3 regions of the Rossellomorea sp. NS-SX7 genome follow, and region 1 is predicted to be linked to each of the others. Evidence: riboswitches for the same ligand, from Rfam matches in the RefSeq annotation. Region 1 holds a riboswitch; each other region holds the start of a gene.
The links. A riboswitch is a leader RNA that binds a small molecule or an ion and turns the genes downstream of it on or off. The one in region 1 is predicted to bind S-adenosylmethionine.
Positions count from the first base shown of each region.

Region 2: linked by a shared signal. The riboswitch ahead of ACUXV2_RS17390 (methionine ABC transporter ATP-binding protein) and the one ahead of ACUXV2_RS20760 (LLM class flavin-dependent oxidoreductase) in region 1 are both predicted to bind S-adenosylmethionine.
Region 3: linked by a shared signal. The riboswitch ahead of ACUXV2_RS17080 (O-acetylhomoserine aminocarboxypropyltransferase/cysteine synthase family protein) and the one ahead of ACUXV2_RS20760 (LLM class flavin-dependent oxidoreductase) in region 1 are both predicted to bind S-adenosylmethionine.

Region 1 covers NZ_CM128249.1:4,176,636-4,178,904, forward strand. Annotated here, with positions in the region: gene ACUXV2_RS20755 (DUF421 domain-containing protein) at 1-87, opposite strand, end outside; SAM riboswitch class I at 579-682, shown strand; gene ACUXV2_RS20760 (LLM class flavin-dependent oxidoreductase) at 855-2,225, shown strand; gene ACUXV2_RS20765 (sodium:solute symporter family protein) at 2,253-2,269, shown strand, end outside.
Region 2 covers NZ_CM128249.1:3,495,302-3,497,570, reverse strand. Annotated here, with positions in the region: gene ACUXV2_RS17400 (DUF1659 domain-containing protein) at 1-140, shown strand, start outside; gene ACUXV2_RS17395 (DUF2922 domain-containing protein) at 179-397, shown strand; SAM riboswitch class I at 1,022-1,127, shown strand; gene ACUXV2_RS17390 (methionine ABC transporter ATP-binding protein) at 1,262-2,269, shown strand, end outside; gene ACUXV2_RS17385 (methionine ABC transporter permease) at 2,265-2,269, shown strand, end outside.
Region 3 covers NZ_CM128249.1:3,429,422-3,431,690, reverse strand. Annotated here, with positions in the region: gene ACUXV2_RS17085 (trans-sulfuration enzyme family protein) at 1-691, shown strand, start outside; SAM riboswitch class I at 778-902, shown strand; gene ACUXV2_RS17080 (O-acetylhomoserine aminocarboxypropyltransferase/cysteine synthase family protein) at 1,129-2,269, shown strand, end outside.

The DNA.
Region 1 (2,269 bases):
ACCCATAAATAAAGTAACAATTAATAACAAAGGTAAAATGGTTATAATCCTTCCGAATACAATAAAAATCTCTTTAATCGTCTCCATCCATTTATAACCCTTGTATCGATTCTGAATTAATAGATAATCTAGAGTCATAATAATGGTATTGTCCGCAACCTGTAAAAAGTACACCAAATAATATTAAAGTTAGAGGGCTTTTTGTTAATTTCAAAAGTGCTTCCTCCTTTAATTGAAATATATAGTTAAATTGCTCTCTGTGAAAATTATTATTCATTACACGGAAAGTAAGACTAGCGGTGACAACCCCTCTTGAAAAGGTTATTCTTAACTATATGCCAAATCCAAAATAGGTCAAATCTCCTTGGGACAGGATAGATAAAATCGAGAGAAATGTTGAATTATCAATCTGCTTTGGAAAATCAGTTCATATACGTTGAAAGATTTAGTAAGCGTTTTCGAACTGAAACCCGTGACAATCCTCACAAACAAACGCTGGACAAAAATAAAAATCTGATTTGACAGATTATTTAGACTCCTATATGATGATAAACATTCATAAAAAAAAATTGAATATTTCCTTATCAAGAGTCGGGGGAGGAACCTGGTCCCGTGATCCCGCAGCAACCGTTACTTGTAACAAGGTGCTAATTCCAGCAAGCAGATGCTTGAAAGATGAGAGGATGGTATAGAAGCGAACCTCTTCCTCATCGGGAGAGGTTTTTTTATTGGAAGCGGTCAGCTGTAATACGGAACTTCACGTTGTTCCTAAACCGAGTATAACGATAGGAATACTCATAACAAATAGCCCAAGTCACGGACAAACTACATTTTTAAAAAAGGAGCTCTGTCCCATGAAAAAGCAAATTCATCTTAACGGATTCATCCAAAACTCGCCTTCACCGCATTCAACCGGATTATGGAAGCATGAAAAGGACCAGGGTACTTCGCACAACAGCTTATCCTACTGGATAGAAACGGCCAAAACGCTTGAGCGTGGGAAGTTTGATGCGATGTTCATCGCTGATGTGCTTGGAACATACAGCGTATATGAAAACAGTCACGATGCAGCGGTCAGGGGGGCGGTGCAGCTGCCTGCACATGATCCGCTCATTCCCATTTCAGCTATGGCCGCGGCAACGGAGCATCTTGGATTTGCACCGACCATTTCAACGACATACGCACAGCCTTACTCACTCGCGCGGCAGTTATCGACGCTGGATCATTTAACCGGGGGAAGGGTCGCATGGAATGTGGTGACGTCCTATTTGGAAAGTGAAGCCGTTAATCTTGGGCTGTCAGGCAGACTCCCAAAGGAACTCCGATATGACCGTGCAGATGAATTCCTCCAAGTGGTTTATAAATTATGGGAACACAGCTGGGAGGACGAGGCAGTTGTCTATGATAAAGAACATGATACGTTTGCGGATCCAAAGAGGGTGCACCCCATCAATCATGAAGGAGAGTTTTTCAGTGTGCCTGGCCCTCATCTCGTGGAGCCGTCTCCACAGCGAACCCCGGTATTATTCCAGGCGGGATCTTCTCCGAAAGGAAGGGATTTTGCAGCCAAACATGCCGAGGCGGTATTCACTAAAAACCATTCACTGGACGGATTAAAACTGTACACAACGGATATCCGCAGACGGGCACGTGAACAGGGGAGAAACCCGGATGAACTTCTCATCTTCCCGATGATCCTGCCAATCATAGGCTCAACGGAGGAAGAAGCGTATGCCAAATATGAAGAGCTTACAAACCACGTCAGCTACGAAGGCACGGCTTCCCTTTTATCGGGGCACACAGGAATTGACTTCTCACAATTTGACCCTGATCAGTATATCGAGGACATTGAGACGGATGCGATGCAGGGCAATCTCGATATGTATGGAAAAGATCCAAACAAAAGGTGGACGCTCCGGGAAGCGATCAAAAATCACGGCCTGGGCAACGGAACGGTCAAGTTCATCGGCACCCCTGAGCAGATTGCGGATGAAATCGAGAGGTGGGCTGTGGAAGGGGATGCGGACGGATTCAATATCGCCCAGACGTATTCACCTGGTACGTTCACAGAGTTTGTCGATCAGGTGATCCCTGAACTGCAGAAGCGGGGAATTTACAGGACGGAATATGAAGGATCGACCCTAAGGGAAAACATGTTTGGCAGAGGCCGGAAACACTTGCCTGCTAATCACCCTGCCAAGAAGCTTGTACCTGTTCATTCATAAAACGCTTATAAAAGAAGGGAGCAGAATATGAATCAAGTAGCATT
Region 2 (2,269 bases), 680 kb from region 1:
ATAAATACAAATCATACAGCTACATCAAAGGCTCGGCCACTCCGGATGAGATGCACAGCGCAGCTCAATCGCTCGCAGGTCTTTCGGAGAAAAACTTATTCAACGTAGAAAAGATCCAAAACTTCGATATCAACGCGTAATGAACATTGAATCTCAGTAGAAAGGAGGGAATGATACTATGGCAAAGGTACTTGAACTTCAATTCAAAACGGACACCGGGAAGTCAGCGAAAATCAGCGTCAACGATCCAATCGACCCGATCGATACCATCCAGGTGAAAGCAGCAATGGACAACCTGATCGCAACCGGCGTATTCGGAAGCACTGGCGGAGCACTTGTAAGCGTCGAAGGAGCCCGTGTGGTTGAACGTAATGTGACGGATTATGAAGTTTTATAATAAATGAAACAAGCCCATCTCGAAATCTAAATCGAGGTGGGTTTTTTAAATTTAATTAAACGTTTGTTTAAACCTTAAAAAGCATACAGTAATAAGGTTTTGAAGTGTTAATCAAACGTTTGTTTAAAAAAAGAGGGATGCCTCAAAAGGGAGTTGAGGGAGAATCAATATTTCAGGTTTTGAAAACGGTAATAATAAATTTCCGCTTGCTCTAGCGTTGATTGGAGTGCAAGACGAAGACTCCTGCGGGAGAAGTGACTAATGTGAGACTTGTCCAGCTCCTGCGGCTAGCCCCTCGAGGTCATAAGCTAAATGGTCCAAGAAGGCAAAAGGCGCCTTCCCGGCCCATTCATCTTATGCTTGTCGGGGCTGAGCGAGCCGCCTCCGCTCTTCTAGCCCGCAGGAGCGCAGCGACGAGGAGGCTCACGGGTCACCCGCGGAAAGCGAAGTCTTGCGCGGAAATCAACAGCGGTGTTCAAAAGAGTAAACTACAAAAAAATTTTCCCCGTCCCTTAAACAAAGATAACGCTTACATATAAAATCCGTTCAAATCCCTCATTGACTTTCCAAAACAAACCATATAATATCTCCTATAAGATAAAAAATCCGAAAATTAAATACATTCAATTATCAAGAGCGACCGAGGGATCAGGCCCTATGACGTCCGGCAACCTCCTATATGGAACGGTGCTAATTCCTGCAGAATGAATTTCATTCTGAAAGATAAGTCGATGATAGATGGGCGATGCTTCTTTCAGTTAATGGAAAGGAGCATTTTTTATTTGGTTAAAACTTGCTTGAACCTTAATTGATGCACGGTAAAAAAAAGCCGGCTGCCATTTACAAAGTAAAGGGGTGTTGAAGATGATCCAAATTAATAATCTTGTGAAAGAGTACAAAACAAAAAAGCAAACGGTGCTGGGGGTGGATAACGTCTCTGTCAGCATTGAAAAAGGAGAGATTTTCGGCATCGTCGGATACAGCGGGGCAGGGAAAAGTTCACTTATCCGCTGTCTGAATCTGTTGGAAAAGCCGACGTCAGGGGAGATCATCATCGACGGTCAGGACTTGACGAAGCTGTCTTCTAGAGAGCTGCGCCTCGCACGTCAGAAGATCAGCATGATTTTTCAACACTTCCACCTCATCAAAGCGAAAACCGTTTATGAGAATCTTGCCTTTGCCTTAAAAGCAGCCAAAGTCCCAAAAGCAGATATCGAGCCGAGGGTGTCGGAACTATTGGAGATGGTCGGGTTGAGTGACAAATCCGATGCTTATCCCGCACAGCTGAGCGGGGGACAGAAGCAGCGCGTCGGCATCGCAAGGGCACTGGCCAACAATCCATCCGTCCTGCTGTGTGATGAAGCCACTTCGGCACTGGATCCCAGCACGACGAAGTCCATCTTAAAACTGTTAAAAGACATCAACAAACAGCTTGGACTGACCATCGTCCTTATCACGCACGAAATGGAAGTCGTAAAGGAAATCTGCGACAGGATGGCCGTTATGCAAGACGGAAGAATCGTGGAAGAAGGAGCGGTGTACGACCTTTTCTCAAATCCGAAGCAGCCGCTCACGAAGCAGTTCATCGAGAACATCCTGCAGTTTGAATTGCCGCCGCACTTACTGAAGAGCAGAAAGGGCAAGCTCATCAAAATCCAGTTTAAAGGATCGATTGCAGAGGAGAGCGTCGTGTCCGAGGTGTTCCAGAAGTACAAGGTCCGAGGCAATATCCTTCACGGAAAAATCGAGTATATACAGGAAACACCGCTCGGAATTTTCATCATGGAACTGATCGGTGACGAGACTGAAATACAGGCAGCCATCCGCTACATAACTGCCAAAACACAAAGCCTGGAGGTGCTGGACCGTGCT
Region 3 (2,269 bases), 750 kb from region 1:
AACGGTCACCAATCCGTTCATGAGGGTGGAGGATATTCCACAGCTGGTCGAGCTTGCCGAGAAACATAATCTCAAAACGATCATCGATAACACATTCGCAACACCATACCTGCGCACACCTTATCTTGAAGGTGTCGATCTCGTTGCCCACAGCGCCACAAAATACATCGGCGGGCACAGTGATATCACCGCGGGCGTCGTCACAGGGAAAGAAGAATTAGTAAGTAAAGCCAGAGAAAAAGTCGTCAATATGGGCTCCAACCTAAGCCCTTTCGAGGCCTGGTTAACGGCAAGAGGCGCCAAGACGCTCGCTCTTCGAATGGGCACACAGGCTCACAATTCGAAAGTACTGTCTGAAAACCTAAGAACAAATCCGCATGTGAAAAACGTGTACTATCCAACCAATCTTTCGGAAAAAGGCCATGGAGCCATCGTGACAATCGAGCTCGATCCGTCATGTGACATCAGTGCATTTTTCAAATCACTAGGCTGGATCAAGATTGTGCCGACCCTTGCCGGAGTGGAAACGACCATCTCCTACCCGTTAGGAACATCACATCGCGCACTGCCGAAAGAAGCACAGGAAAAACTCGGCATAAACACACATGTGGTGCGCATATCGTTAGGTATCGAAGACGCAGAAGACATCGTGAGCCAATTTAACCAAGCGATAACAGAATCAACAAAATAATTAAAAAAATCAGAAAACACCCTTGACGTTGAGTGAAGCAGCCTTTATAATTCATCTCAACGCACTACTTAAAGACAACTAAATCGCTCTTATCCAGAGAGGCGGAGGGACTAGGCCCGATGAAGCCCGGCAACCTTCATGTTCGCGAGAGATTCTGCGACCACATGAAAAGGTGCTAATTCCTGCAGGCGGACTGCCTGAAAGATAAGAGGAGGCCCCCTATTTAATTAGACCCTCTTCTTAGGAAGGGGGTTTTTGATTTTTCCTCTTCTTTTAAACATTCCTAGATTTAAAAATCACCAGGTGAACAATGCTGTTCCGTTCAGCAGGATAAAATCCCAGAGATGACATCACCAGCTGGATATTCGTTCACTCAAAATCTCACTCCCACAAAGCCATTGGAAATCCAATAAACCAAAACCCAGGAGGAATTCATTATGACAAAATCATTCGATGTTGAAACGTTACTTCTACACGGCGGTCAAGAACCGGATCCGTCCACAGGTTCACGTGCAGTCCCGATTTACCAGACAACTTCTTACGTTTTTGAGAACAGTGAGCACGCAGCGAAATTATTCGGCCTTGAAGCGGAGGGGAATATCTACTCCCGCATCATGAATCCGACGGTGGATGTCCTTGAGAAGCGGATCGCCCTGTTGGAAGGCGGAATCGGCGCACTAGGCGTTTCTTCCGGAATGGCTGCCATTTCCCTATCCATCCTAAATATCGCGGGGGCCGGGGATGAAATCGTCGCAGCGACGAACCTGTATGGTGGCACATACAATCTATTCTCCACGACGCTTCCGAAGTATGGCATCAAGGTTCATTTCGTCGATCCGTCCGATCCGGAGAACTTCCGGAATGCGATCACACCGAAGACAAAGGCTGTTTTTGCCGAAACGATCGGAAATCCGAGTCTTCACGTTTTAGACATTGAAGCTGTCGCAAAAGTCGCTCATGACAATGAAATCCCATTGATCATAGATAATACATTTGCCACCCCATACTTATGCAAACCGATTGAGTGGGGCGCAGACATCGTCATTCACTCAGCCACCAAGTGGATCGGCGGACATGGTACTGCGATCGGCGGGATCGTCGTCGACGGAGGTAAGTTCGATTGGAATAATAAAAAATTCCCCGGCTTTGTCGACGAAGACCGAAGCTATAATGGGATCCGATATGCAGTTGATGTCGGTGAAGCTGCCTTCATCACTAAACTCCGGGTGCAGTTGCTGCGTGACTTCGGTGCCTGCTTAAGCCCGCAAAACGCATTTCTGCTCTTGCAGGGACTAGAGACACTACACCTGCGGATCGAAAGACATACGGAAAATGCATTGAAGATCGCCGAGCATCTCGATCAGCACAGCGGCGTAGCGTGGGTATCTTATCCGGGACTCGCCAAGCATCCGTCCCACACACTGGCGCAGAAATACCTGAAAAAAGGTGCCGGCTCGATTGTCGTCTTCGGCATTAAAGGCGGAAGGGACGCCGGACGCAAAGTCGTCGATAACATCACGCTTTGGTCGCATGTGGCGAACGTCGGTGATGCCAAATCACTCATCATCCACCCGGCTT